Regions from separate parts of the Pseudofrankia saprophytica genome, predicted to be linked through region 1. Evidence: predicted binding sites of a transcription regulator. Region 1 holds the regulator's gene; each other region holds the start of a gene.
The links. Region 1 encodes LexA, which represses DNA repair genes until DNA is damaged. Its sites were predicted from a motif close to CGAACNNNNGTTCG; they were not measured.
Positions count from the first base shown of each region.

Region 2: the regulator LexA is predicted to act here: its motif matches at 818-831, upstream of FRCN3DRAFT_RS46985 (DUF222 domain-containing protein).
Region 3: the regulator LexA is predicted to act here: its motif matches at 1,110-1,123, upstream of FRCN3DRAFT_RS0227165 (SAV_6107 family HEPN domain-containing protein).
Region 4: the regulator LexA is predicted to act here: its motif matches at 1,670-1,683, upstream of uvrA (excinuclease ABC subunit UvrA).

Region 1 is NZ_KI912267.1:34,461-36,655, forward strand. It holds gene FRCN3DRAFT_RS0234710 (hypothetical protein) at 188-520, opposite strand; gene lexA (transcriptional repressor LexA) at 956-1,804, shown strand; gene FRCN3DRAFT_RS0234720 (hypothetical protein) at 1,850-2,195, opposite strand, start outside.
Region 2 is NZ_KI912266.1:7,078,430-7,080,624, reverse strand. It holds gene FRCN3DRAFT_RS0229805 (HipA family kinase) at 1-392, shown strand, start outside; gene FRCN3DRAFT_RS0229800 (DUF3037 domain-containing protein) at 385-792, shown strand; gene FRCN3DRAFT_RS46985 (DUF222 domain-containing protein) at 1,091-2,071, shown strand; gene FRCN3DRAFT_RS0229790 (glycoside hydrolase family 26 protein) at 1,962-2,195, opposite strand, start outside.
Region 3 is NZ_KI912266.1:6,407,776-6,409,970, forward strand. It holds gene FRCN3DRAFT_RS46535 (hypothetical protein) at 1-382, opposite strand, end outside; gene FRCN3DRAFT_RS0227165 (SAV_6107 family HEPN domain-containing protein) at 385-831, opposite strand; gene FRCN3DRAFT_RS57490 (MFS transporter) at 1,558-2,195, opposite strand, start outside.
Region 4 is NZ_KI912267.1:554,318-556,512, forward strand. It holds gene uvrA (excinuclease ABC subunit UvrA) at 1-1,426, opposite strand, end outside; gene FRCN3DRAFT_RS0236890 (glycosyltransferase family 2 protein) at 2,178-2,195, shown strand, end outside.

The DNA.
Region 1 (2,195 bases):
ATGTTGTGCTGCCAGAGTAGCGCATACCCGGATCACCCGTGAGCATGCCCCCCGCGCGTGTCGGATCCCACCCGCCCAGACGGGGAGAAGCAGCAGGTTCGCGACGAACCGTCACATGCCGACAGCCCGACGCCCGCGCCGACCGGGTGGTCGGCGCGGGCGTCGGGCCAGGGAAGGACGCCGCCGGTCAGAAGGCGGCGAGCGCCCAGTGAACGGCGAGCCATGCGGCGCTGGTGGCGCCCCAGACAGCGAGGACAAGCAGGAGCCCGGCGACGGCCCGGCCGCGGCCGGTCAGCCTCAGCGCGGGCGCCGGCCGTCCCGCCCGCCGGCGGTCCAACCTCGCGCCGGCGACCGGGTGCTCGGCGGCGACAGCCCGCGCGAGCGGGCTGGGAACCGCCGGCGGGGCGGCGTTCGCCGACCGACGACGGCTCGGTACGGGCAGGGCGATCACATCGGCGCCGTCCGGCTGTCGCGGGGCCGGGCGCCCTGGGACCAGGGTGGCCCCACGCGGGTTCGTCACGCCAAACCTCCTAGCGGCCGGGCCATTACCCGGCACAGCTCGTCGAGCGAAGCTCAACCAACGTCGGGGGGTCCGGGGCGCGAGCCCTCGAAGAACCGTGGCGACCGGTCATCGAGGGAGACATCCCCGGCAGACATCTGGGGCCATCGGGAAGGTAGCCCAAGATCTACAACTGGCGACCACCGGCGGCAGTAGCCGGTAGCGGAAGTCAGGACGAGGACAGGGCCCGCTTCGAACTGATGGTCGATTCTTACATGCACAAGGCCGACAGAGCACGCAGACACGCTCGAACGCCTGTTTGAGATTCGCGCGCCACCGGGCTACGGTCGTCACACGATCGGGCGCAACCCGGCTCCCCTTATCCACAGGTGAGGCCGATGAGAAGCCGGCGGCCCGGTCCCGCACCATGACCTTGAGCGAGGGAGAACCTAGGCCATGACCACGCAGGGCAGGGGGCCGCGCAGGGCAGGACGCCCGTCGGCCAGCGGCGACGAGGAGAGCGACGGCACCGTACGCGCCTTCCCCGACGGCCCCGTCGACGACGACGGCCTGACTCCCCGTCAGCGCAAGGTGCTCGAGGTGATCCGTGACGCGGTCGAGCGGCGCGGCTACCCGCCGAGCGTGCGCGAGATCGGCGAGGCGGTGGGCCTGACCAGCACCAGCAGCGTCGCGCACCAGCTCAGGATGCTCGAGGACAAGGGCCTGCTGCGCCGCGACCCGAACCGGCCGCGGGCGATCGAGGTGGTCTCCCCCGAGGGTGGCCGGCCGGTCAGGCCGATCCCGAAGACCCGGCAGACGGCCGGCGCGGGCAGGGGCCGGGGCGGCGTGAGCCCGCTGCGGGTGCACACGCTCGGCCCGGCCGACGACGCGCTCGCCCGCGAGGCCGGCGAGCAGGACTCGCTGAAGGCGGCGACCGCCTACGTGCCGCTGGTCGGCCGGATCGCCGCCGGTGGGCCGATCCTCGCCGAGCAGGCGGTCGAGGACGTGCTGCCGCTGCCGCGTGAGATCGTCGGCGAGGGCACCCTGTTCCTGCTCCGGGTCGTCGGCGACTCGATGATCAACGCGGCGATCTGCGACGGCGACCTGGTGGCGGTCCGCCAGCAGCCGGTCGCCGAGAACGGCGAGATCGTCGCCGCCCTGATCGACGGGGAGGCGACCGTCAAGCGGCTGCGCCGCCGGGACGGCCACGCGTGGCTCCAGCCGGAGAACCCGGCCTTCCACGACATCCCCGGCGACGACGCCACCATCCTCGGCCGCGTCGTCGCCGTCATGCGCCGCGTCTGAGCACTCCGTGAGGCGCTGAGACTGAACTCGGCTAGCCGAACTCGGCTAGCCGAGTTCGGCCTTGCGGTGGATCGAGTAGTGGAGCACGAGGAACGGCAGGCCGAACACCCAGAACTCGTGTTCGGCTCGCAGCTCGCCGTCCTCGAGGTAGACGTCGAGCTGCTCGGCGAAGCCGTGGACCGCCGCGGCGGTCAGCTCCTTCGTCTCCGCGTCCACATAGGTCAGATAGTGCCCGGGCTGGTCCAGGTCGCCGCGGCTGGACAGCACCAGCCCGCCGCCGGCCCGCGCGGTCGGCGCGAGGGTGGCCGTGAAGCTGGCCTGTGGCAGCGGGAAGCCGACGCTGACGTAGCCGCGGCCGTCCCGGCGGTAGGTCGTGTAGATCCCCACGTAG
Region 2 (2,195 bases), on a different contig from region 1:
TCCCGGTGCCGGAGCGGGTGCCGGAGCCGGTGCCGGCTGACGAGCGGGTACTGCCCAGGTGGGAGGAGCACGTGCTCCTGCCCGCGCTCGGCGCCGACCCGGCCGGGGCGCTGCGCGCCGCCGACGCCGAGCTCGCGCCGCTGGTCGACGCCGAGCTGGTGCGCTCCGTGGTCGCCCTGGTGCCGGCGGACTGGCTCGACGCGGACCCGGAGCGGTACGTCGGTTGGCTCACCGGGCGCGCCGGCGGCCGGAGGCCGTGGCTCGAGCCGATGACGGTGGCGCGGCCGGCGGCGATCGCGGCCCCGCGCGAGCGGGCCGGCCACCGGGAGGGACCGCCGGCCTGGCTGCGGCTGGCACGCGGGCAGCGGACGGGGGAGGACCGGCGTGGCTGAGCTGTTCGAGTACGCGCTGGTACGCGTGGTGCCGCGCGTCGAGCGCGGCGAGTGCATGAACGTCGGCGTGCTGCTGTGGTGCCAGGGCGCCGGCTACCTCGACCTGCGCTGCGTCCTCGACGGCGAGCGGCTCGCGGCGCTCGACCCGTACCTCGACCTCGCGGCCGTACGCGTTCACCTCGACGCGTTGCACCGGGTGTGCGTCGGCGGCCCGGCGGCGGGAGCGGCGGGCGTGCTGTCGCCCGGCGAGCGGTTCCGCTGGCTCACCGCGCCGCGCAGCACGGTCGTGCAGACCTCACCGGTGCACACCGGGGTCACCGAGAACCCGGCGACCGAGCTGGAGCACCTGGTCGAACTGCTGGTCGACCGGCAGGGCCCGCCGCGTGCGGCGGCTGGTTGAAGGGGCTCTGAGCTGGGCGTATTGTCGAACGTGAGTTCGAAGAGGGCGGCGCGTGGCCAGCTCTGGCGAGGTCAGCTCTGAGGGCACCACCGCCGAGCCACCGCGGCTGACACGGCCTGGCCGAAGGCCGCCGGTGGGCGACCGCCGGCGACGTCACGGGGCGGTGGCGGTGGCTCGGCGCGCCGCGCGTCCGCGTCGCGGCGGTCCTCGGGCACGGCGCGGGCGCCGGCGTGCCGGTGCGGGTCGGCGCCGCCCTCGCGAGGCGGCCGACAGCCGCCCAGCTCCGGGGGGAGGCTGGATGGACGGTGACGGGATGACGGCGCTGGCGGCGCTGCGCCAGGCGCTGGCTGAGATCGAGCCTGCCTCGCTCGCGGACGGCGCCGTCGCCGACCTGGTAGGCCAGCTCGGCGGGGTCATCGCGGCCGCGCAGGCCGCGCTGGTGCGAGCGGTGGGCGCGGCGGACCTGGCCGATGGGTGGGGACGACCGGGGCGTCGCGGCACCGCCGGGGCGAGCGGTCCGGCCGGTCCGGCCGGCACCCGCCCTGGCGGATGCCCGACCGGGCCCGACGGTGCCGGTGACCGCGCCGGTCGGGGCGGGGTGGACGGGCGGCCTACGCTCGTTGGCTGGGTCGCCGGGCGGGCCCGGCTGACCGACGCGACGGCCGCCGCCCTGCTCGGCGCCGCGCGGGCCCTGACCAGTCTGCCGGTGCTGGCGGAGGCGTTCCGCCGCGGTGAGGTGAGCCTCGACCATGTGCTCGCCCTGACGGCGCCGCTGACCAGTCCGCCGCGCCTGGTGGCGCTCGCCGGTCCGGTGGAGGCCGAGCTCACGGCCCTGGCGCGCCGGGCCGGGCCGGCCCAGGTCCGCGCCGCGGTCAACCACTGGCTGCGCGACGCGGACCCGGCCGGCGTCGAGCGGGACGCCGATGCCGCCTGGCGCGCCCGCTCGCTGTCGCTGGTACCGGCACCGCCCGGGTGCGCGGAGGCGCACCCGGGCGGCTGGGTGACGATCGCAGGCTCAGTCCCGGTCGATGACGCCAGGACCGTGCTCGACGCGCTACGGCTGGCGGATCAGGTGACCGCCGGACCGGCTGACGTCCGCGCCCCGGCCCAGCGACGAGCCGACGCGCTGCTCACGGTCGCGAGCTGTTACCTCGCGGCCGCCAGCCACCTCACCACAGCTGCGCGTAGCGAGTCGCCGCCGCCGTGTTCTGGTACAGGCAGTGCGGTCCCTTCGGCCGGTAGATGTTCGAGCCGACATTCTGCATTTCGCAGTTGTTGAAGTACGACTCGTAGTACATGCCACGGCCGGCGCGGGCGACCATCCAGTCGCGCATGAACTGGATGTAGTTGGCGTTGTCACCGCCACCGTTCTCGCCGGACCCGGACGCGACCCCCCACTCGGG
Region 3 (2,195 bases), on a different contig from region 1:
GCCCCGGTTCGGGGACCAGCACCAGCCGCTCCAGCGCGATCCCCGCCTCGGCCGCCGCGAGCAGACCGAGCGTGGGGCAGCCGACCACCGCGCACCAGGCCCCGGCCCTGGACGGCTCGGCGAGCACGGTGAGCAGCAGCGCCGCCGATCCCTCGACGGCCACCGTCGCCCCGCGCGGCAGCGCGCGCCGGGGCAGCAGCGCGGCCAGCGCCGCCGGCACCGGCAGCATCCGGTCCGGGTCGGTGAGGTCTGGCGGGTCGGCCCGGCCCTCCGGGCCGCTGGCGATCTCCCGCAGGTCCCGCAGCTCCCGCAGGTCCCGCAGCGCGGCCACCACCGGCTCGGCGAACCCGTGGGCGGGATCGGCCGCCCTGGCGGGCGCCACGGCTATTCCGTCCCGGAACGGGCCGTCCCCGGCACCGTCCCGGTGAGCGCAGGCTGGGATGGCAGGCCGAGGACCTCCTCCACCACGCCGAGGAAGATCTCCACCTGCCGGACGAGGTCGTCGGCCTCGCGGGCGTTCACGACCGACAGCCCGGCCTCCGCCGCCGCCCGCCGCGGCGCGCCCGCGGCGAAGAAGTCCGCCCACTCGCCCAGCTCCGGGGCGACCTGGGCCAGCAGCCGCCAGGCGCTCACCGGCCGGCCGCGCCGGCCCGGCCGCGGCTTCGCCCGGGCCGCCAGCACGGCCGCGGCCACCCGGAGCGCGGCGAGGTGAGCGAGGGCATACCGCTCACCCGCCGGCCGGGCGAACGCCGCCTCGGCCAGCCCGTGCCGGGCCGCGGCCAGCAGGTCGTCCCGGGAACGGCGCGGCATCCCGGCCGCCGGGACCGCCACGCGGCGATCATCGGAGGAAACCTGTCCCACCCCCGAGGCAGACTGCGAGGACAACGGAGGCTGTGGAGGCCGCGGCGGCTGCGGGGGCCGATGGCGGACCGGGTGAAGGGTGGGCTGCTGGCACACGGGCTGCTGACGCATGGCTGGGCGCGGCGCTGGCTGAGCTGGCTGGTACGGAGTCGGCTGGCTGTTCATGTCCCACCCTCCGGTCTGGCGGCGTCCTTGCTGGCGTCGTCAGTGCTGACTGCGGGCTGACTGGCCGGCGCCCCACCCGTGTTCGAACACAAGTTCGAACACAACTGAAGGTAGCCCGGCCGAGAGGAGGCGTCAATGTCACCGGTCATGCCGTGTCGAGCCGTCGCGGCAGCCGGTCCGCACCCGGTTCCGCCGGCGAGTTTCCCTTGCGAGAAAGGCCTTCCCGCCGGTGCGACCGGCCCCCCGCCGCCGCTGGTCACCGTCGACCTGTGGCGGGTACCGACCCGGCGGGTCGGCGCGGCGCTGGTCCGGATGGCGCTGGGCGGGGCACGGCTACGCCGGGTCCCCGGGCTCACCTTCGCCAAGCTGGTCGGCACCGGCGCCCCCGGCGCCTTTGGCCCGCTGGACGCCGAGCCGCGCCGCTGGGGCCTGGTGGCCGTCTGGGACAGCGAGCGAGCGGCCGAGGCGTTCACGACCTGCGCCGTCGCGCGCTCCTGGGCCCACGCCGCCGAGGAGCATCTCCACCTGCGGCTACGGCCCGTCGCCACCAGGGGTCGCTGGTCGGGCCGTGAGCCCTTCGGCCGCCTCGCCCCGGGACGCCGAGCCACCGAGGAGGCGCCTGGCGGCCCGGTGGCGGTCCTCACCCGCGCCCGGCTCGCGCCCAGGCACGCGGTCACCTTCTGGCGGGCCGCTCCCCCGGTCGCCGCGGACCTCGCCGCCCTGGCCGCCGACCCCACCGCCGGACCGTGGCTCGCGATCGGCATCGGAGAGGCCCCGATCGGCCTGCAGGGGACGTTCAGTGTCTGGCCGGACCTCACCGCCGTCCGCGCGTTCGCCTATGGGCGCCCCGCGCACGCCGCCGCCGTCCGCCGCACCCCCGAGGTCGGCTGGTACGCCGAGGAGCTGTTCGCCCGCTTCGCGGTCCTCGACGCCCATGGCACCCTCGACGGGCGCGACCCCCTGCGTCCCGGCGGTGGTCGATGACCCCCGCCGGTCACGCGGACGCCCGTTCCGGGCGGTGGTGGTGGCGACTGGCCGGCGCAGCGCCACCCGGGCCAGAGCCAGAACGCAGACCCCGCCCAGTGCGCCCGCGGCCGCGATGACGAGGCCCGGGGCGATGAAGGTGCCCGCCAGGCCGCCGAGCGCGGCGCCCGCGCCCTGCGCCGCCA
Region 4 (2,195 bases), 520 kb from region 1:
GGAACGCGAGCCGCGCGTCGACCTCCTTGAGCACCCGGCCGGCGATCGAGAGCTCCCGCTCCGTCAGGTCGAGGTCCCCGAGGAAGCCGGCGCAGTCGCCGATCGACATCGCCGAGACCTCGGCGATCGAACGGCCGCCCACCGTCACGGCGAGCGACTCCGGCTTGAGCCGGGCGCCCCGGCACGACGGGCACGGCACGTCGCGCATGTAGCCCTCGTAGCGCTCGCGGCTCGTGTCCGACTCGGCCTCGCGCAGGCGGCGCTCCAGGAACGGGATGACGCCCTCGAAGCTCGTGTAGTACGAGCGCTTGCGGCCGTAGCGGTTGGTGTACCCGACGTGGATCTCGGTGTCGCCGCTGCCGTGCAGCACCGCCTTGCGGGCGCGGTCGGGCAGTGCCTCCCACGGGGTGTCCATCGAGAAGTGCAGGTCCTCGGCCAGCGCGGACAGCAGCCGCTCGAAGTACTCCTTGTTGTGCCCGCCGGACCAGGGGCCGATCGCACCCCCGGCGAGCGACAGCGTCGGGTCGGTGACGACGAGCTCCGGGTCGACCTCCTTGCGGGTGCCGAGGCCGGTGCATTCGGGGCAGGCGCCGTAGGGGGTGTTGAACGAGAACGAGCGAGGCTCGAGCTCCTCGAACGACAGGTCGTCGTAGAGGCAGGCGAGGTGCTCGGAGTACATCCGCTCGCGGTCCTCGTCGTGCGGGTCGCGGTCGACGAAGTCGAGCAGTACCAGGCCGTTGCCGAGGCGCAGCGCGGTCTCGACCGAGTCGGTGAGCCGGCGCTTGGCGGTCTCCTTGATCGCGAGCCGGTCGACGACGACCTCGATCGTGTGTTTCTTCTGCTTCTCCAGCTTCGGCGGGTCGGTCAGCGGGACGACCGTGCCGTCCACCCGGGCACGGGCGAAGCCGGAGCCCTGCAGCTCGGCGAACAGGTCGACGTACTCGCCCTTGCGCCCGCGGATCACCGGGGCCAGCACCTGGAAACGAGTGCCCTCGGGGAGCTCCATCAGCCGGTCGACGATCTGCTGCGGGGTCTGCCGCGCGATCGGCCGGCCGCACTTCGGGCAGTGCGGGCGGCCGGCCCTGGCGAACAGCAGCCGCAGGTAGTCGTAGACCTCGGTGATGGTGCCGACCGTCGAGCGTGGGTTGCGGTTGGTCGACTTCTGGTCGATCGAGACCGCCGGCGACAGGCCCTCGATGAAGTCGACGTCCGGCTTGTCCATCTGCCCGAGGAACTGGCGGGCATAGGCCGACAGCGACTCGACGTAGCGTCGCTGCCCCTCGGCGAAGATCGTGTCGAACGCCAGGCTGGACTTCCCCGAGCCGGACAGCCCGGTGAAGACGATCAGCCCGTCGCGGGGGAGATCGAGGTCGACGTCGCGCAGGTTGTGTTCGCGCGCACCCCGCACGACGAGACGGTCCGTCATCCGCGTTCCTCACGTCTTCTCGGCTTCGTCGGCCCCACCCGCGCCAGACCTGGCATCGCGTTCGTGGGACCACGGGACAGCACTTCGGCACCCGGAGCGCCGACCGCGGGCCCTGACCCGCGGTCCCGGCCCGGCGACGCTCCTTGCCCTGCGCTCAACCCGATACGGACAACCCGGGCCCGAACAAAGGCACTCCCAGCGTACGGATGGGATACGACACTTCTCGGACGCGGGACGCCTTCCCGAACGTCCGTTCGATACTAGCGACCCGGGATGCGGTGCCCGCGGAGGGGCCACATCGGGGCCACCCCCGGCGGCGGCCCAGCGGGCCGGACCGCCGGGCCGGGTCGGGCGCGCTGGTGGGTTGGTGGGGCGAGGTCGCCGTCCGCCACCTGCGGCCTCCGCGCGGCGGCGCCGTCCCCGGCGGCCTCCCGCCCCCCGCACCGCACCGCTCGCGACCGGCCATCCCTGTATCGGAGCGACGATTACAAGGCGGACACAACACGCCTTTTCGTCCTTCCAGCAACGATTCGGATCCGTATGCTGTCTATGTTTCATCTGGTCGGAACGAAAATTCAGGGAGATAGCGAGTTGGTATGACGTGACCAGGGTCATGCTGTTTCCCCGACTCGCCGGAAAGAATTTCCGGGCCTGCCTCGCCGAGGTGGTTACGGTGAGACCGGTCATCAAGCACGCTGGTCGCCGAAATCACGACGAAGAGCGGCTGGCCCGCGCCCAGGAGGGCGGAATATTGCACAGCCTGCTCGCG